2 regions of the Paenibacillus sp. P5_B5 genome follow, and region 2 is predicted to be linked to the other one. Evidence: a T-box and tRNA genes for the amino acid it is inferred to sense, from the RefSeq annotation. Region 2 holds a T-box; the other holds one or more tRNA genes.

Region 1 (10,403 bases), on a different contig from region 2:
TGGTATGCCACATGGCGGCGACGGTATTCCAGACAATGCATTTAGTGGACATTTCTGTATCCATTTTGAAGGGAGCCATACACATAAGAATAACAAGCTGGATTTAGCACATCAGATAATGAATTATAAAGCGGCTGGAATGCTCGAACAGTATGTTGAACATTTATCACCTAATCAGATTGCTGAGCTATGGATGGTTGCAATTAACGAACAGGATCAAGCTTTATTACATGCAGTAACCTGGCTAGGTAACCCATCTCATGAACAGCAAATGTTTCAAATTACGGCAGCTGCTTCTGCTCAAGTTCACACCAAACCACTAAGAGCCAAAAAGAAAACAACTAAGAAGACAACAAAGAAGTCAATTAACAAAACAACTCCAAAAAGCTCCTTATATCTTACGGCAGTTGTTCCGGTGAGAGCGACTTATACACTTCCAAGCAATAAGCCAATTAAGGGTGTCCTTCAGTTACGTATGGTCCGCACAACGCCAATGGATCGCTGGGTTATCTATCAAATTGATAAATAATTAATCATTAACGACTACTAAATAATAAATTGTCCATAACGAAAATGACCCTCTCTTTATTTGATGAAACAAATAAGGAAAGGGTCATTCTATCGTGTTCATAATGCCGAGAACCGGAATCGAACCGGTACGGTAGTCACCTACCGCAGGATTTTAAGTCCTGTGCGTCTGCCAGTTCCGCCACCCCGGCTTAGGTAAACAAATTGTAACAACGAGATTTATTATATGTCGATTCGCTAAAAAAATCAAGCTTTTATTATAAAAACATATTTTTCCAGTAAATAGATATGCAAAAAGTACTCAAACCTCGAGTACTTTTTTAATGATGAGGAAGTCTGACATGAGGTATATCACCTTATGATGAATGAGTTATTTTTGCAAATACACCATAAACATGCCCGCATTCATCACAATATGCTACTTCGAACCAAGGCTCTCCATCCTCACTGTATACATTTCCTTCATCACATGTAATATACTCAGTTCCTCTTACACCGCAATTGGGACACTTAGGTTTTGCATCTGCCATCATATCACCTCCATCAACATCAAAATTCGACATCAGGAAGTTTTTTCCTCTATAAAGAAGCTAATAATCACATCAATTGCCCTCCATCTATATAAATAAAAAGAGCCGCACTAGGCGACTCGGTATACGTATTTAATTCTTCATACGATTACTTTCACGGTATTTTAGAATTTGCCTACACTCTCCCATTAGTAACTTTTTTCCATTCGTTTCGTATATAGCACTATAGGAGGCGATTAAATGAATGGTAATGCAATATTACTTATTATTATCGCTATGATTGTGAGTGGATTTGCTATCATATACCCTAATTCATGGGTGTTTAGAAATTTTGGTGAGAAACCAAGTGATACCCGTATAGCAATAACGCGATTTGGTGCAGTAGTCGTTTTAATAGCAAGCATAATTTCCTTGGTGGTTGGTCTATTGCCTTAACTTGTTTTTTAGGGAAGACGGAGTGTTAAGTTCCTTCTCCGAATGATTTTACGGCTCTTATCTATTCGGTCGATACGATGCCCTTCGGCCAATTGCTTTACGCTATATCTTCTTACTGCGAAGCTACTAACTACACTTTACAAGTGAAATTCCTCTTACTTTTATTGTCAAACAAAAAAAATAGCACAAATGTTCGTATAAAGGTATAATCGTGGTATAATAGCGGTATATTAATGTCAAAGGAGTCTTACCTTATGAGTCAAAGAGTTTCCTACTATGATGTTGCACCTGATGGTATGAAAATTATGATGGATATGGAGAAGTACACCAAAAAGTCTACAATTAATCGAACTACAAGAGAACTTATCAAAATTAGAGTTTCTCAAATTAACGGGTGTGCCTTCTGCATAGATATGCATACATCCGATGCTCGTAAAATGGGTGAAACCGAACAACGAATTTATTGTTTAAATGCTTGGAATGAATGTACTTTTTATACACCAGATGAGAAGGTTGCTCTTGAACTAGCTGAGCATATTACTCTAATCCCTACCAAAAGAGTTCCTGAAGAACTATATAAGAGAGTACGTGAACAATATGATGAGAAACAATATGTTGACCTTGTTCTAATCATCAATCAAATCAACAGTTGGAATAGAATTTCTATTGCAATGGGTAACATAGCAACTGAAAAATAATTGCCCTCAACGAACATCTTTTGGTGTTCGTTTTTCCTTTTTTTACTTTGCATTATGTTCTACTGTGTTTTTGATCTTGCTTCGTGACGACCGAATTACCCAAGCCGTATAAAGGTTTAAGGGTTATATCCACCAATTGTTCCCAAGTTACGGTATCAGAGCATACCCCTTAACGGCTAAAATTAACGGATAGGGACTAGTGACGGCTTTAATTTTTCCCCCTCCCTATGGTTAACCACTATATTTTCGAAACTTTCAAAAAATTAAATCGTATTACTATCTAACAAATAAAGTAAGGTGGTAAATTCATGTCATTTATACCTTTTTTTGGTTTGCTATTTGTTCTTATAGTTTTCATGCTGCATATCGCTTCATGCGTTTTCGTATACCGTGATTGCATTAAGAAACGTAGAAGCCCTGAGTTTGCACTCTTGGCTGTTTTAGCGGTATTATTCTTTCCTGTCATGGGCTTGGTTGTTTATCTTATAATCCGCAACTATTCAAATTCCAGATACTAAGTTTACCATCTCGGCATTTCCCCCCTATGTCTGATTACAAAAGTCTCTCCGCTTATTTGGATTACTGTAGGCTTGTCCTTCTTCAACTTAAGAATTATGACTACTGGACGGTACTTGTCGCCTTTGACTTTAGTGTCCTAATTTCAAAAAAATTCCTATGATACAGAAAAGACAATCATGGAAGTAAGAAATATATAACGTTTTATGAAGGTTTTAAATCAGCTGGGTACAACTCGGAGTTTGCAAGAAATATTAATGGGATATTACGGAGATTTTAAAGCTCGCTCATATATTAATCTATCATTCTAACATCTACTACTCTAGCAAAAAAAGAAAAGAACCCTTGATAGATAAGGGTTCTTCTCGGTATGGGCCCTGAGGGACTCGAACCCCCGACCAATCGGTTATGAGCCGACCGCTCTAACCAACTGAGCTAAGGGCCCAAAACAGTTTGTCACCGTATATAAACGGACAAAACTACAATGGATAAATGATGAATTGGTTGCGGGGGCAGGATTTGAACCTGCGGCCTTCGGGTTATGAGCCCGACGAGCTACCGGGCTGCTCCACCCCGCGTTATTTCGTCTCGCAATATTAGCGACGCAGATAAATATACCAAGATGCTTAAGCATTGTCAAGGGATAATGTAATTATAAACTAAAACGAACGCCAAATCGCCCTTTTCTGGATTTATATACCTGAACTTCATGTGGGCAATCATACCCGTAAATCCACCAGTCCTCCTCCATTCTTTTGGCTAAACAGCCTGCTTGAAATTTACTGTCATAAAGTTTTGCCCAATAAATCCAGTCCACTTGTCTTCACTCCATATTTACTATACTTTGGTATCTATAGATTAACCTAAATTAAACAATCTTATCGAAAATTGGTACATGCAATTCATTTTTTTCTTTATGTTGAAATTGTCGTTATGATAAATTTTCGTTATAATAAGACAATAGTCTGAGGCACTAGAACGAATGGTTTTTTACTTTGCTTAATGAAGTCCTTTAGGGATATAATAATGGATGATTTTTGATTTTATTAAAGGAGGTCATAACATGGATAACAAACTACTTACATACTTATCAGAACATCGCAATCAACATATTGAAGAGCTTAAAGCATACATAAGAATTCCTAGCGTAAGTGCACTTACCAAACATAAAGAAGATATGTATGCATGTGCTGAGTGGATGGCAAATGCCTTACAGAACGCTGGACTCGAGCAAGTTGAGATTATGCAAACTCCCGGTCATCCGATTGTTTATGGAGAATGGCTACACGCTGAGGGCAAACCTACAATCCTTGTATATGGACACTATGATGTACAGCCAGCAGAACCGCTTGAATTATGGCATTCGGAACCATTTGAGCCCGAAATTCGTGGCGATAAGCTGTTTGCACGTGGTGCTACTGACGACAAAGGACAGTTATTCATTCATGTCAAAGCAATCGAAGCATGGTTGCAAACCTACGGAACTCTACCTGTAAATATCAAGTTCTGTATTGAAGGCGAAGAAGAAATTACTTCTCCGAATTTGGCACCTTTCATTGAGAAACATCAAGATAAATTAAGCTCAGATATCGTGCTTATTTCTGATGGACCCATTATTGCTGACGGTCAGCCTTCTATCGAATATGGACTACGCGGTATGGCGGGATGCGAGATTAAGGTTCAAGCATCTAACACGGACCTCCATTCCGGATTGTTTGGTGGCGGTGTACCTAATGCGATTCATGCATTAACAGATATCCTGAGCTCCTTCCATAAGGACAACGGTGCTGTTGCGATCGATGGCTTCTATGACGGTATCGAACCGTTTACAGAGGAAGAACGTGCCGCTTCAAGAGCACTGCCGATCGATGAGGATCAAATTCGTGAAGGCCTGGGTCTGTCTGCTCTCTATGGAGAAGAAGGTTTTTCTTATTACGAGCGCACTACCTCTAGACCAACAGTAGAAATCACATCAGTTACAGGTGGTTTCCAGGGAGAAGGCATTAAACCAATCATTCCAAGTAAAGCTTCTGCCAAAATCGCTTGTCGTATCGTACCACCACAAGTTCCTAGTGATATCCTAGATAAGCTTGAGAATCATGTTCACAAGGTATGTCCAGTCGGTGTTACAGTGACAGTTGATAAATTATTGCGCGGTAATGCATACATAACGCCAATCAATCACCCTGCTATTCAGGCTGCTTCTGACGCATATGAATATACGTATGGTAAACCAGCGCTTTATACGCGCGGTGGAGGCTCTATTCCAATTGTAGAGGTATTCTCTCGTGTCCTTGGTGCAGCTGTTGTCTTAATGGGCTTTGGACTGCCAGACGAGAACCTACATGCGCCTAACGAGCACTTTGATTTAAGGAACTTTGATAAAGGGATTGTAACCGTATGTAAATACTGGGGAAATATTGCTGAATTGAAGCCTGAATAAAGGAGGAGACTTAGCCTTGCAACCTTACATGGATATTATTACGATTATCGTTCTGACCGTCCTAATTGTTGGCGTACCGGTTTTAATTGGTAAACTTCAATCAGCCTCCACTCAAAAAATCGCTCTAGTCATTGCATTTATCGTGGTGCTGACATTCCTAGGCTATCAATTGCTTGGAGCAAGCAAAATGTTCTATCCATTCGTCGTTGCATTCGCAATTGAATGGAGCTGGCGCTACTGGCGCGAGAAGAAGAACAGCTAGTTTCTATAATTAAACATAAACGACTCCTTCAATCGTGAGGGAGTCGTTTATGTTTATTCTTATTTAGTCTGAAGGGCTACTTCAGGCAACGTAACGTCTAGTACCTGATTATAATCATAATATTGAATGCTTGTTTCAACCTCAATTTGTTTGAACGGAACTACGCTTGTGTTTGGCATCCCATTTCGTATAGATTGTACCCAATCAACCCTCGTTAATAAATTCGATTCAACGTCAATATAAATAATACCATTAATGGCGAGTGACAAATTATTCGTTGCTGACGAATTAAGTAACTCATCAATTTGATTGTTATCTCCAATTGTAGAAGTTAAGAACCCTGAAATATTAGAAATAGTGGGTAATGATCCAAACACTTGAATCTTATGGATCTTCTTTCCTTTGATCACTTCGGTCCCTAGGCTGCGATAAAAGTAATATTGATCATTAATAATCTGCTTCGGTTTTGAAGCTTCCATTTGAATACTCATCAACTGTTCAAAATTAAAAGGCATTACATCGATCCCTTTTATCCAGTTGGACTTTGCTTCTTTCATATTCGAATTATTCATTTTAATATAATTGCCGCTAGGTACAATGTATTGTTCCATCTCAATCCCTTTGACTGTTTCCTTACTTGGATAGCTGATGACTGATTTCAAGTGAAATCCTTTATCCTTATGAAATTCAGTTAGAGTTGTGGATTCAATACCTGTTATTGGTGTAGTTGAGGAATTAGAAGTGAGCTGATAATTCTGAATTTGTTTCGTATTCGTTTTATAGGAAGTAATCACTTTCATATGTTGATTGCGAGCGTCCTTAAGATTCTGAATTAATGACCGATCATTTTCTAATACGGTTCTTATCACCTTAGTTGCCTGATCTGGATCCACTTTGCCATTACTACTAAATGTCACTTGAAACTCAGTTTTCATTTTTTGAACAGCTACTTCATCTGCGATTCCTAAGAACCTGGCTAGCACATAATCAGCGTCAACCGCGTTAATTGCTTCTTGCAAACGGATAGTCCCGTCGGGATAGCCGTATATAATTTTACGTTCGGTTAATGCCCTTACCGAGTCTCCATAGACAGATTGCTCTTCAACATCCACTGGCAATTTAGCCACCGGATATTCAGGCTTCAGCTTCAAGTAGTCCGTAATTGCCTTAAAAAATTCACCACGCGTCATAGCATCTGTCTGAGCTTGTACACTACTTGCCTGTAGAGTTCCGAGAACAATTACGAATACAATAACAGAAAGACAGGATACAATTTTCTTCACATATTCCCCTCCTACAAGTTTTACAAAAAAATGATCCTTATTAGAAATTTAATTTATTTTAGCATAAACAGAATACTTTGCCTATTCGAATCAATTTCATAACTGATCTAAATTGATTCATTCATAAGAAAATACAAAAAAGCCAGAACAATCGTTCTGGCTCATTGATTACTTTATTTATTATACGCCAAATTCAGCTGGATTAGCTCTCCAAGATTGCAGCAGTGCAAGGTCTGACGCTTGAATTTTGCCAAGCTCTACTGCTTCTTCAAGCAATACACTATAGTTAGTAAGTGATTGGAGAGGAATACCGGCATCCGTGAAGGATTGAATAGCCTTCTCTAGTTGGTAGGTGAATATAGCCACTACAGCCAATGCTTGTCCACCAGCTTCATTAACAGCAAGCGCTGCTTTCAATGAAGAACCACCCGTCGATATCAAGTCTTCAATTACTACAACCTTCTGACCAACACGTAAAACACCTTCAATTTGATTCTCTTTACCATGCCCTTTAGCTTTATCACGGATATAGATCATCGGTAAGCCTAGCTTCTCTGCTACCCATGCAGCATGTGGAATGCCTGCTGTTGCAGTACCTGCAATCACTTCTGCTTCTGGATAATTCTCTTGAATAAGCGTTGCAAAGCCAGAAGCAATTAAATCACGAATTTCTGGAAAAGACATCGTTAAACGATTGTCACAATAGATAGGTGATTTAATGCCAGAAGTCCATGTGAAAGGCTGGTGTGGACGAAGCGCTACAGCTTCAATCTTCAGTAGGGATGCTGCAATTTGCTTAGCAAGTTCATTAAGTTCTGTTGTCATAAAAACAGTCACTCTCCTCGAAATATTGGATTCAATTATGCGCTCAGAATCGATGTGATAATCGACTCAAGAGCAGTTCTTGGTTGTTCTGCTGCTGTAATAGGTCTTCCAATCACGACGAAGTCTGTACCTTCAGAGAACGCTTGTCGTGGCGTCATGATCCGTGTTTGATCGCCTACGTCTGACCCAGCAGGTCTAATACCTGGTGTCACAGTTATGAAGTTACTACCGCATGCAGCTTTAATCGAGTTTACCTCAAGTGGAGAGGCAACGACACCATCAAGTCCTGCTTCCTTGGTAAGCTTCGCGTAGCGAATTACCGAGTCTTCCACAGAGCCAGTGATACCAATCTCTTCATTAAGCACTAGTTGGCTAGTTGATGTAAGCTGTGTAACTCCTATGACGATTGGTTTATGGGAGCTTGCGCTAAGGCCAGTTAAAGCTTTATCCACGCCTTCAAGCGCATATTCCATCATCATTTTGCCTCCGCCTGCGTGTACATTAAACATATCAACACCAAGCTTCGTAACACTTTCGGCGCCACCTTTAACAGTGTTTGGAATATCATGCATTTTGACATCGAGAAATACTTTGTAGCCTCGATCTTTCAGCTTAGCTACGAAGCTAGGTCCTGCTGCGTAGAACAATTGCATACCTACTTTCATATAACACGGTATGCCACTTAATTGCTCAATTAAACGTTCAGCTGCATCGCTATTCGGGTAATCAAGTGCAACCATAATACGTCCGGCAACTTCATCAACAGTCATGTTCATCTTCGACATCGTTATTTGCCTCCTCATATTCACAATACAAGCGGGCTGCATGGCTATTCGCGACATCTTGCTGATATCGTCAAGCCATACTCACCCGCTTTAATTACCCTGTTACATTTTAAGATTGTTTTAGATGTATTGGCATTGCTTTAGAAGTGAAGTTAATCGCTTCTAACATGTGCCATAAAGCTCTGAATGTATCTAAGGAAGTCAGACATACAACACCATTCTCTGCTGCTTCACGACGAATACGGAATCCGTCTCGTTGTGGAGTTTTACCTTTAGTTAATGTGTTGACAACGATATGTCCTTCGCCACTGCGAATCATATCAAGGATATTCGGTGATCCTTCACTAAGCTTATTGACTGTGTTAACGATTAAGCCAGCTTCTTCGAATGCTTTAGCTGTACCGCCAGTTGCAATAATCTTGTAGCCAAGACTTGAGAAGCCACGGAAGATCTCAATTGCTTCTTCTTTATCTTTATCGGCAATAGTTGCAATAATGTTACCAGTTGGCGGTATTTTCATACCTGCACCAACCAAACCTTTATAAAGGGCTTTTGCAAAGTTCACGTCGCGTCCCATTACTTCACCTGTTGATTTCATCTCAGGTCCGAGTGTTGTATCAACACGGCGTAGTTTAGCGAATGAGAACACAGGAACTTTAACTGATACACAATCATCCTCTGGCCATAAGCCAGTTGAGTAACCCATCTCCGATAGCTTTTGACCCATAATGACACGAGTCGCTACATTCGCCATTGGAATATTCGTTACTTTGGACAAGAATGGTACTGTTCTTGATGAACGTGGATTTACTTCAATCACATACACTTCGTCCTTATAAATAACGAACTGGATATTCACAAGACCTACAACTTTGAGTTCAAGTGAAATTTTGACTGTTACATCGATGATCTTCTGTTTAATTTCATCTGATAACGATTGTGGAGGATACACTGCGATCGAGTCACCTGAGTGAACCCCTGCACGCTCAATGTGCTCCATAATTCCTGGAATAAGGACAGTTTCTAAATCACAGATCGCATCAACCTCTACTTCTTTACCAAGCATGTAGCGGTCAATCAATACGGGGTGTTCTGGATTAATCGTTACTGCGTACTCCATGTAGCTTAGTAGCTCTTCGTCAGAGTATACGATTTCCATCGCACGTCCACCTAGAACATAGGAAGGACGAACCAGTACCGGATATCCGAACTTCGAAGCTGTTCCTACTGCTTGGTCAACTGAAGTTACAGTGCCACCAGGAGGTTGTGCAATATTAAGGCTTGTAAGCAAAGCTTCAAATCTCTTACGATCTTCTGCTTTATCAATGGAGTCTAGATCAGATCCTAAGATACGAACGCCTGCTTTGGACAATGGTGCAGCAAGGTTAATCGCTGTTTGTCCACCGAATTGTACGATAACACCGAATGGTTGCTCACGTTCAATGATGTTCATTACATCTTCAAAGAATAACGGTTCAAAATAAAGTCTATCTGATGTGTTAAAGTCTGTTGATACTGTCTCCGGGTTGTTATTAATAATAACAGCTTCATATCCAGCAGCTTGAATTGCCCATACCGCATGTACTGTGGAATAGTCGAACTCAATACCCTGTCCAATCCGAATTGGTCCTGAACCAAGCACAATCACTTTCTCTTTGGACGACTCCATTACCTCATCTTCTTGCTCATAAGTGGAGTAGTAGTAAGGTGTTGTAGCTTCGAATTCAGCTGCGCAAGTATCAACCATTTTGTAGACCGGTTTAATTCCTTTACTAATACGATCTGAGCGAATTGCCGCTTCGTTCGTAGCAGAATGAAGTCCAGCAAGCGTGCGAATTTCTGCGATTGCACGGTCTGTAAATCCCATACGCTTCGCTTCAAGCAGAAGCTCAGGTGTTAATTCCACAGCCTTAAGCTGTTCTTCGAATGTAATCATCTTATACAGCTTCTGTAAGAACCACCAGTCAATATTCGTAAGCTCGTGTAGCTGTTCGATTGTATATCCACGACGATATGCTTCTGCGATAAGGAACAATCTCTCATCATCAGGCTTCTTCAGACGTGAATCAAGTGTTTCTTGATCAATCAAATCTGTCTC
Region 2 (10,403 bases):
ATGAGGCGTATTCCGCCCTCAGATTTCTTGTGAAAATTATTTTTCTGTTATTGAGACGTGGAGATCGTTTCATCTTGTATCAGCCGCTTTAAACCCACAATAGGATCGTCAATTGGCGTGTATTCAAGTCCTATGAATCCTTTAAAGTCTGTTGATCCAATCATATGGAGAATGTTTGGGTAATTGACTTCCCCAAGATTAAGCTCATTGCGTCCTGGGTTGCCTGCTGCATGGAAGTGACCAATCTGATCGATATTCTGTTGAATTCGTGTGATCAGATTACCTTCCGTGATCTGCTGATGGTAAATATCGAATAAGACTTTGACATGAGGACTTTTAACTTTATGAATAATATCAAATGCTTCAGTCGAGCTTGATAAAAAATAGCCTGGATGATCTATAAGTGTATTTAGCGGCTCAATAACTAATGTAACGCCAGCTTCTTCAAGTATGGGGACGCAAGCTTTGAGACCAGCAATTAAATTGTAATGCTGTGCGCTTCTTGATAATCTAGCTTGTTCATTCCCAACCTGCGATATGATGGTACTACAATTTAATCGCTTAGCGATTTCTATCGTTTCTTTGAGGCCTTCGATATAAGCGTGTCTCTGAGATGAGTCTACTAAGCTGATAAATTTCGTGCATAAGGCAGTGACGGATAAATTTAATCGCTGATTTTCCGCCTGAATGAAGTCAATGTCTTTATCCCACCAGCTCCAAAATTCATAGTTCCTGATTCCAAGCTGATCAATAGACTCTAGGCTATCTCGAATATCGCGTCCTGCAAAAACAGCATCAATACAAACAGATAATCGAATGGTCATCGTAGACTCCTTTCTTTCACCTTCAGGATGAAGTGGAATTTGTTATTTGCTTTGAATCAATTTCATAACTCATTGAAACCATTAAATTGAAACTATATATAGACAAATTAAACCGTTTTGATCTATATATAGCCTTGATTGAAGCAGCTTAAGGTATTATGAAATTGATTGATTCGCTATAGATTATTAACTAGAACAATCTTGCCTGTTGCGAGTCCTGATTCATGAAGAGCATGAGCAGCCGCAGCGTCGGTGAAGCCGAAGCTTTGCGGATGGATTAGCGGGCGTAGCCTGCCCGCGTCAGCTATAGCGGACACTTGCGACAGTATGTGTCCGAGCTGCTCTTGCCCCTTACCGTTGATAAGGGGCAGGAGCATGAACACGACATGGAGCGTCAGGCCTTTGGCATGCATTGGCGACAGGTCGTGTGTTGATCTAGCGGCGATCGCGACAACGGAGCCGCCTGGTTTGCACGCCTCGAAGGAGGCGTCAAGGTTGTGTTTGCCGACGGTGTCGAAGACAACGTCAAAGCCCTGTCCGTCCGTGTAATCACGGACATAGTCTGCTACCGCGGTCTCGCGGTAGGGGATTGCGACGTGAGCGCCTAGCTCGCGTGCGATGTCCAGCTTCGCTGGCGTTGACGCAGTGGCGTAGACCTCTGCGCCAGCCCATGCAGCGAGCTGGACTGCGATGTGCCCGACGCCTCCAGCGCCAGCGTGTACAAGTACGCGCTGGCCTCTCTCTATGCGGGCACGATCGAACAAGCCAAGCCATGCTGTCATGGCTACAATGGGCAGCGCAGCTGCCTCAGTCATCGACAGCGAGGCTGGTTTATGCGCGATGACGCGCGCATCTGCAAGCATATATTCGGCGAGAGCGCCGCCGAATCCAGCAACCCCGCCCGCGCAGCCGTACACTTCGTCGCCGGGTGAGAAGGAGGTTACACCTTCGCCAACCTCCTCCACAATCCCTGCGACATCACCGTGCAATACCGCGGGTAGCATAGGCGCAACTTGCGGCATGAGCCCCGCGCGTATCCGCACATCAATCGGGTTGATGGACGTAGCCACAACCCGAATCAAAACATGGCCCGCACACACTTGCGGGCGTTCCACCTCCGTCTGTTCAAATAACTCCGGTATACCGTAGGCAGGCATTGTAATCGCTTTCATCATTAATGCAGACATAATTATTCTTCTCCTTCTGTTAATTATAAATAATTAGTATATTCTAATTAATGGGCTTTTAGATGGGTAAAATTACATATTCTTAGTATCGCATAGATAAAGAGCCCGCTCAAGAACACGAATGTATTTTTATTGTGAAGTAGTCATTCTTGTGTCAATTCAACTAGAGTCCACATATCTCTACGATTGTATTATTATTTGGCTGATGTAGTCATTCTTATGCTAATTCAACTAGAGTCTACTTATCTCTGTTATTGTAAATAATTGTTTAATAAGGACAACAAAAATGCATTTCGAAACATCTGAATGAAAGAGGTTTATGTAAATACCGAAATGAGGTGTAATGGGTGAAGATTCGAACGATTTATTTGGGACTTATTATGTTAATTATTTTATTCGTAGGTCTGATTGCATGGAAGCTAGGAGTGAATTATGCAAACCAAGCATCAACTACGAATGGTATTCCACCGTCATCTAGTTCACCAGCACCTACTTTGCATACGCCAGTATCGGCTCCCTCATCTACACCAGTTCCCACTCCTTTATCGATGGTTCCAACGGAACCGTCTATTCCTACAAATACGATCTCTCCTGAGCAAGTGGAACTTGATCCATTACCTATACCTTCTGTATATCCTGAGGCATCAGCCCAGGAAAAACAAGCTTTTGCAGCGGAAGTCAAGGATATTCCGTTCACTGGTACTTGGTCCGAAGGTGAAAAGGCGCTTATACAACTTGACTCTGATCCGCGTATGATTAGAAGTTGGTTATCTTTGCTAGTCCCTAAGCAGGATGAGACACTTACCATCTTCTTCAAGGAACAAGTAGATCAAGCCAAGATAGAGAAATCCATAAAGAAGATAACAGGAGATAATCAAAGAGTCTATCCAGAGTTACTACTGCATTGGTCTAGTGATTTACAGTTGCATGTCAAAATACTTGCTTCACGAGTCAAGACAATTCCTCATATTACGAATCGGTACGATATTGATCTAACGGATGCCTTAGCGCAAAGTAATAATTCAGGGTATCTATATAAGTTCACTGGCATCATTACAGAGCCATCCCAATTATGGAAGGTCGCCTTGGATCAATCGAGTATGCAGAAATTGACTTCTTTAGATAAACCGTATGGGATTACACAATTAGATCATGAGGGACGTTATTTATTATTATCACGAAACTCAACGATATGTGACTGTGACAGAACACCAATTGAATATTTTAGCGTTTATGATACGACAACGACTAAGAGGATCGATTATCCTATTGTAACTCAGCTAGCCATCAAGTATCGAGGGAGCGGTTCGTTCGTTGCTGATCGACGTGGATTTTTCTACGAGATTCCGAGTGATCCTACGGTGCAAGTTCCTATGAGTGATACTGCAATAGCCTTCAAATTACCTGACTTTGTGTATGGCGCGGCATTCTCCAAAGACGGCAAAACGATTATTGCTGTAACAGGTCCCAAGGAACAAGGAATGGATACGAAGCTAGACATGAGATTAATCGATGTCTCGACACGTAAAGAAATGTTACTAAAGCAAGTAATAAGAGGGCGGAATTACCAAAGTCAGGTTTCCGATATGCTATTTCCTATTTCGTTTATTGATGATGGGAAAGATGTGTATTTCACATTATTGAATCCGAATCCAAACAAGCATGAAGAAATGCGATATAAGCTCAATTGGAAGTTGTCTCAAATCTCAGAATGGGATACTCCGGTACTACCAACAGAAGAAGCTGCATTTCAACCTTCAGATGATGGACGCTATCAAATTTACTTAAATTACGGGTTGTATAGCTCAGCAAACGCTAAACAATCCATTATGCTTGACGGTAAGTTGATTGATTTATGGGGTGGAATGTGGATTCCAAATACACATGATTATGTTAGCTTAACCCCTAAGAATAACTACGCTTCAATTACTGTATTTCATGCGGATACCTTGGAGGAGACATATTATAACAATATATTAATGACGAATCCGTGGATTCAAACTGCATCAACCGATGGGAAGTGGTTATATGTCACAGTTGAAGGTGTCAATAAATAGAACACAAATTAATTTGTTACACAAATGAAATATTCCTGTTACGTTCCCATAACATTGATCGGGTAATATAATAAACAAGACCCCCTTTTTAATATAAAACATTAAGGACCTGCCCCGTTGGCTAGGTCCTATTTTTTTTGTGTAACGATAAAACCCACAGGTTGTACAAAAAGTTTTACAAATATTAGAAACTAAAAGTTCATATAGAACGTCTATAAGGATGAAATACATATTATTTTGTTATGAAGAGGTGTAGTGTGAGCATAAAGAACATGTATATTGGTTTAGTTGTGTTGATCGCCCTCATTATAGGAGTAGTTAGTTTTAACCTTATTTCACCTACAGCTGGTTCTAATTCATTAGCGGGAGCCTTAGCATCCTCACCGACCATAACACCGTCTCTTGTAGCTACACCATCACCTATTTCTACTCCAGTGAGTACAGCTTCACCAACTAATACGCCCGATCCATCGAATTTGCCTGAGTACAAGGATGAGTTTGCTAATTCTCTACCAGCACCTTCTATTTATCCAGAGGCAACTTTGGAGGAGCAGCAAGCGTTCGCAGAGTCAGTTAAGGAGGAGCCAATCCCTACAAAGTGGGGGGATGGCAAGGACGTTCTATTCCGCCTTAATTCAGATCCGCGTTTAATGAATAACTCATTAATGGTAAGTATTCCGAAAAGAGACGAGACGATTACGATTTTCTTCAAAAAGCCAATGGATCGAAGTTCTGTCGAGAAAGCGATTAAGAAAATAGATGAACGCAGTTATCGATTCTATCCTAAGCTGTTGCTCCACTGGTCGAATGATCAGGAGCTGCATGTGAAAGCACTGATTTCGCAAGCAGAAACTAAATTAAATGGTTCAGATCAATTGAGTATCGATCTTAAGGATGCTAGAACGCAAAGTGGCGGTGCTTTGAAGATATCCGGATCATCCGTTAGGAATTCATTTGTTGGTACTATCGCAGAGCCGTTAAATCTGTGGAAAGTTGCTTTAGATCAGCCGACGAATAGGAAGCAGTTAACATCATTTGATATTCCATATAACGAGATTTCACTACTCGACACAGAGGCACGCTACTTCTTATTAGCGCGTGATACGAAGTATGGATGCCGCTGTGATACGGGGCCAACAAATCATTATAGTGTGTACGATACAAGCCTTGATAAGTATACCTATTATCCGTATGGTACCGAGATTATGGAGAATTATCGCGGAAGCGGGTCATTCGTTGCGGATCGGCGTGGTTTCTTTTATGAGATACCAGATGAATCTGAGGTTCAAATTCCGATGAGTAAGACAGCTATGATGTTCAAACTACCAGAGTTCGTGCATGGTGCTGCTTTCTCTAAGGATAAAAAAACGATTATTCTGGTAACGGGGTCCGAGAAGACAGATGAGAATACGAAATTTAATTTTAGATTGATTGATGTCGCTACGAGTAAAGAAACATTACTACTCAAGCAAGAGATAATCGGTGGTATTCAGCAGAGTTATTCAACCGATGAGCGTTATCCGATTAAACTCTTTGATGATAGTCAAGAAGTTTATTTTGAAATGCAAAATCCTAAAGGTGAAATGAGTAACGGTGAACTAAATGATATGGTCCGTTATCGATTTAATTGGCAATCGAAGAAGCTTGCGAAGTGGGATTCACCTGGACCTAAGAATGTGTGGTTGAGCTTAAAGGCGTCGGATGACGGTCGGTTTAAGGTGTATGCGAATGGCGGATTGTATGATGGTAATAAGCTGTTAGTTTCTTCTGAAAGTAAACCTAGTTTAGATTACGGTGTCTGGATTCCCCAGACACACGATTATGCTATGATCGAATATGAAGACAATCAGGGTTCACTTGTCATTCTTCATGCTGGCACCTTACAAGAAACGATATACGAGAATATTAAAGGGTCACCGGTAGGAACATCTAAGGATGGAAAATGGATCTATGTATTAAATTAGGGTGTTAAAAAATATTCGTTATACTACCTAGAATAGGTAGGAGTACAATGAAAATAATAAGGATGATTTGAATGATTCCTTCCGAAGCTGAGCCTGTTTTGATAGCAAGAAATTTAGGTAGTAAGCGGAATTTGATTCGTAGTGGCCACATCAGCGCTACTCCTTGCTCATTCAGCAGATCAAGTAGTGGATGAGAAGCATAAGCGAGCAAACTAGCCCAGAGTATTGGCTCAGGTAATGGGGAAAGCAACAAATATAAACCTAATAAACACACCAATGAATGCGTAAGTGTTCGGTGACGAACTTTGAGAAATCGTAATAAGTAAGTGATCGGGAAGAAAACTTTAGCCATAGTCGATCCAGGCTTATCAACATCAGCCAAGGGGCCAGCCAAACAACCGATCATAAGTGCAGCGGCAGATTCCCAAGAAAATAAGGGTTGGTTAAAATAAAGGACAACGCTTTCCGCTGCTAATAGACCAGCAAGGCTGTGGGTTTTCTGTAACATCTAATAATCCTCCAAATTCTAATCTAAGCTGTGCTAGTACATAAGGCAGAGAATTATTATAGCAAACATATGATCGCATTTCCAATTCGCAGATATTTTTAACACAAATGTAATGTTCCTGTTACTGTCCCATAATGTTGGTAGGGTAATATAATAACCAAGACCCCCTTTTAAATATAAAACTTTGAGAACCTGCCCCGTTGGCGAGGTTCTTCTTTTTTTGTCCAATCAGCAACAAAAAATTCGTGATAACGTCTAGGTCAACATATTTAAAGGGTGAAATAACTAAGTATTGGCAAGTTAGAATTGATGCTCAGAAGAATCCCCCAATCGAAAATGCACCCATGCTCATTTTGAATTTTACTAGCCGCTCATAATTTTTAACACAAATGAAATATTCCTGTTATAGTCCCATAATGTTCATCGGGTAATATAATAACCAAGACCCCCTTTTAAATATAAACTTTGGGAACCTGCCCCGTTGGCGAGGTTCTCTTTTTTTTCAAGATGATAAGTCTTTGCCTGAGAAACAGAAGAAACACTTGATACAGGTCAATCAACTCTACTATGGGCACAAGAGCTAGAGCGCGAAATCTAGGTCATCGAACCTTGACAACTGAGATCTAATTATGATATAAAATCAGTAATTGAAATCGAATATAAATTTGATGACGAGAACGAGTAAGTTGTGTTTCTGATCCTTAGAGAGCCGGTATTATGCTGCAAGCCGGTGTTCAGTTGACAGCCCAAAATCATCTCTGAGAAATGAAGCTGAACGTCGCACAAAGACAAGTAAGCCTAGCCGGGATTCCGCCGTTATATGGAACACGTATGATAGTACGTTGAATGAGTGCTATGATCATTGAGCTGTAAAGTGAAATGATTGTGGAATTTGGGTGGTATCGCGAGTCTAACTCGTCCCTTATAGGGACGGGTTTTTTTGTATGTAAATAAGACACGCTAAACGAATAGAAGGAGATGGATGGGCATGAAGAAGGTTGATGTGAAAGAACAATCAAGAGCTCGTGAGATTCGAGTTCTTCAAGGATGGAAGGAAAAGGATACGTTCAAGGAATCGATACGCCGCAGGGAGAATAATCCTTCTTTTGTATTCTATGAAGGGCCTCCTACTGCAAATGGTGCTCCACATATCGGTCATGTGCTTGGAAGAGTAATCAAGGACTTTATTGGTCGTTACAAAACAATGGCTGGTTATAAGGTTATCCGTAAAGCTGGTTGGGATACGCATGGACTGCCTGTTGAACTAGGTGTAGAGAAACAGTTAGGGATTTCGGGTAAACAGGATATTGAGAAATATGGTGTCGAGAAGTTCGTACGTAAATGTAAGGATAGTGTCTTCGAATATGAGAAGCAGTGGAGAGAGCTGACTGAAGCGATTGGCTATTGGACGGATCTCGATAATCCTTACATCACACTTAAGAATGAGTATATTGAGAGCGTTTGGAACATTCTCTCAACGATTCATAATAAAGGATTGTTATATCGCGGACATCGGGTTAGCCCTTACTGTCCATGTTGTCAGACAACACTTAGCTCACATGAAGTTGCTCAGGGGTATGAAGATGTGAAGGACCTGAGTGCAACTGTTAAATTCCGTTTGAAGGATTCAAGTGATTCTATTTTGGCATGGACGACAACACCATGGACGTTACCGGCGAATGTCGCACTAGCTGTGAATCAGGATTTATCCTATTCCCGAGTTAAGCAGGATGATGAAGTTTACATCGTGGCAAGTAATTTAGTTGAAGATGTGATGAAAGGGGAGTACGAGATCCTTTCGACTTTATCAGGTGCTGAGCTTGTAGGTAAAGCTTATGAACCGCCATTTAATTATGCTTCCGTAGACGGTGGTCATGTTGTCATTAGTGGAGACTTTGTAAGTGACTCTAGTGGTACTGGTATCGTGCATATCGCTCCTGCACACGGGGAAGACGATTATAAAGTTGCTAGACAGAATGGTATTGGCATGCTGAGCGTTGTGGATAATGCGGGCAAATATACGGACGATGTAACTGATTTTGCTGGACGTTTCGTTAAAGATTGTGATATCGATATCGTTAAGCTGCTTGCTGAACGTGGGTTATTATTCTCTAAACAAAAGTATGAGCATAGCTATCCTTTCTGTTGGCGCTGTAAATCACCACTACTCTATTATGCGATGGAGAGCTGGTTCATCGAAACAACGGCAGTTAAGGAGCAATTAATCGCCAATAACAATCAAATCAATTGGTACCCGTCTCACTTAAAGGAAGGTCGCTTTGGTAAATTCCTAGAGGAGCTAGTGGATTGGAATATTAGCCGTAACCGTTATTGGGGAACACCTTTAAATATCTGGACATGTAACAGCTGTCACTCAGAATATGCACCTAACAGCTATGAGGATTTGAAGAAGCATGCAACAGAAGAGATTGGTGATCATTTGGAGCTTCATAAGCCTTATATTGATGACGTGAAGCTGCGTTGTCCCAAGTGCGAGGGTACAATGGAACGGACCTCTGAAGTGATCGATGTATGGTTTGATAGTGGCTCGATGCCGTTTGCGCAGTACCATTATCCATTCGACAATCAAGAGATGTTCCAAGAGCAATACCCTGCTGATATGATCGTAGAAGGAATTGATCAAACTAGGGGCTGGTTCTATAGCTTACTTGCAGTTTCGACACTGTACAATGGTCAATCTCCGTATAAAGCCGTTCTAGCTACAGGCCATGTACTCGATGAGAGTGGGCAGAAGATGTCCAAGAGTAAGGGGAATGTCGTTGACCCTTGGGAGATTATCGAGGAATATGGTACGGATGCATTCCGCTGGGCTCTGCTTGCTGATAGCGCACCTTGGAACAGTAAACGATTCTCGAAACAGATTGTAGCAGAGGCTAAGTCGAAGGTTATCGATACCCTGAATAATACGCATGCATTCTTTGCACTATATGCGTCGCTTGATTCATTCCGTCCAGAAGAACATCCTTTGCTGCCTAAGACCAATAAGCTTGATCGATGGATTATTTCCCGATTGAATTCGTTGATTAACAACGTTCGCGCTGGACTCGATACCTATGACTTTATGAATCCAGCTAAACTAATGGAAGCTTATATCGATGAACTCAGTAACTGGTACATTCGCAGATCGAGAGATCGGTTCTGGGGAAGTGACATGACAGAAGACAAAATCGCTGCTTATCAGACATTACAAGAGGTTTTATTGACATTAAGTAAGCTTATTGCTCCTTTTGCGCCATTTATTTCCGAGGAAATATTTGAGAATTTAGGTTGGCGAGAAAGCGTGCATTTAACTGATTATCCAACCGCGGATGAATCCTTAATTGATCTTCAATTAGAAAAGGAAATGCAAACGACTCGACAAATTGTAGAGCTAGCTCGTAATATTCGTAATGAAGTGGCGATTAAGACACGTCAACCATTGTCTGAGATGTTCATTTCCATGGATGAGGATTTTGATCTGTTAGGATACAGCACGATCATCAAGGAAGAAATTAATGTCAAAGAAATTCATGTCGTTCACAGCGATAGCGATTTTGTTGAGTTTTCCTTAAAGCTTAATCTGAAGGTTGGCGGTCCTAAGTATGGCAAACACGTAGGATTGATCCAAAAGCATCTACAAGGACTTACGCCAGATGAGGCTCGTAAGGTTGTTGAGCAAGGTTACGTAGATCTACAGGTAAGTGATGAAGAGAAGCTGCATATCACAAGTGATGAACTGCTTACACAAAAGCAATCTAAGCAAGGCTTTGCATCTGCGTCTGGATACCAAATGGCGGTTGCGCTTAATACAGAAATCACCCCTGAATTGGAACAAGAAGGTTTAGTACGTGAGGTAGTCAGAG

What was found. The T-box of region 2 lies ahead of ileS (isoleucine--tRNA ligase). A T-box ahead of a tRNA ligase gene usually reads a tRNA of that ligase, here a tRNA-Ile.
Region 1: it has a tRNA-Ile gene. The T-box ahead of ileS (isoleucine--tRNA ligase) is inferred to sense a tRNA for this amino acid. The anticodon was not compared.

Annotation. Positions count from the first base shown of each region.
Region 1 is NZ_JBFULK010000013.1:119,409-129,811, forward strand. It holds gene AC1DOK_RS17360 (hypothetical protein) at 1-529, shown strand, start outside; tRNA gene AC1DOK_RS17365 (tRNA-Leu) at 634-719, opposite strand; gene AC1DOK_RS17370 (transcriptional regulator) at 885-1,058, opposite strand; gene AC1DOK_RS17375 (DUF6199 family natural product biosynthesis protein) at 1,299-1,493, shown strand; gene AC1DOK_RS17380 (carboxymuconolactone decarboxylase family protein) at 1,748-2,191, shown strand; gene AC1DOK_RS17385 (PLD nuclease N-terminal domain-containing protein) at 2,548-2,709, shown strand; tRNA gene AC1DOK_RS17390 (tRNA-Ile) at 3,079-3,152, opposite strand; tRNA gene AC1DOK_RS17395 (tRNA-Met) at 3,209-3,285, opposite strand; gene AC1DOK_RS17400 (hypothetical protein) at 3,360-3,524, opposite strand; gene AC1DOK_RS17405 (dipeptidase) at 3,771-5,150, shown strand; gene AC1DOK_RS17410 (hypothetical protein) at 5,167-5,412, shown strand; gene AC1DOK_RS17415 (S-layer homology domain-containing protein) at 5,472-6,695, opposite strand; gene pyrE (orotate phosphoribosyltransferase) at 6,876-7,520, opposite strand; gene pyrF (orotidine-5'-phosphate decarboxylase) at 7,556-8,296, opposite strand; gene carB (carbamoyl-phosphate synthase large subunit) at 8,415-10,403, opposite strand, start outside.
Region 2 is NZ_JBFULK010000012.1:106,856-117,258, forward strand. It holds gene AC1DOK_RS16500 (TIM barrel protein) at 48-824, opposite strand; gene AC1DOK_RS16505 (zinc-dependent alcohol dehydrogenase family protein) at 1,001-1,996, opposite strand; gene AC1DOK_RS16510 (hypothetical protein) at 2,359-4,068, shown strand; gene AC1DOK_RS16515 (hypothetical protein) at 4,326-6,032, shown strand; gene AC1DOK_RS16520 (metal-dependent hydrolase) at 6,037-6,540, opposite strand; T-box leader at 7,200-7,466, shown strand; gene ileS (isoleucine--tRNA ligase) at 7,529-10,403, shown strand, end outside.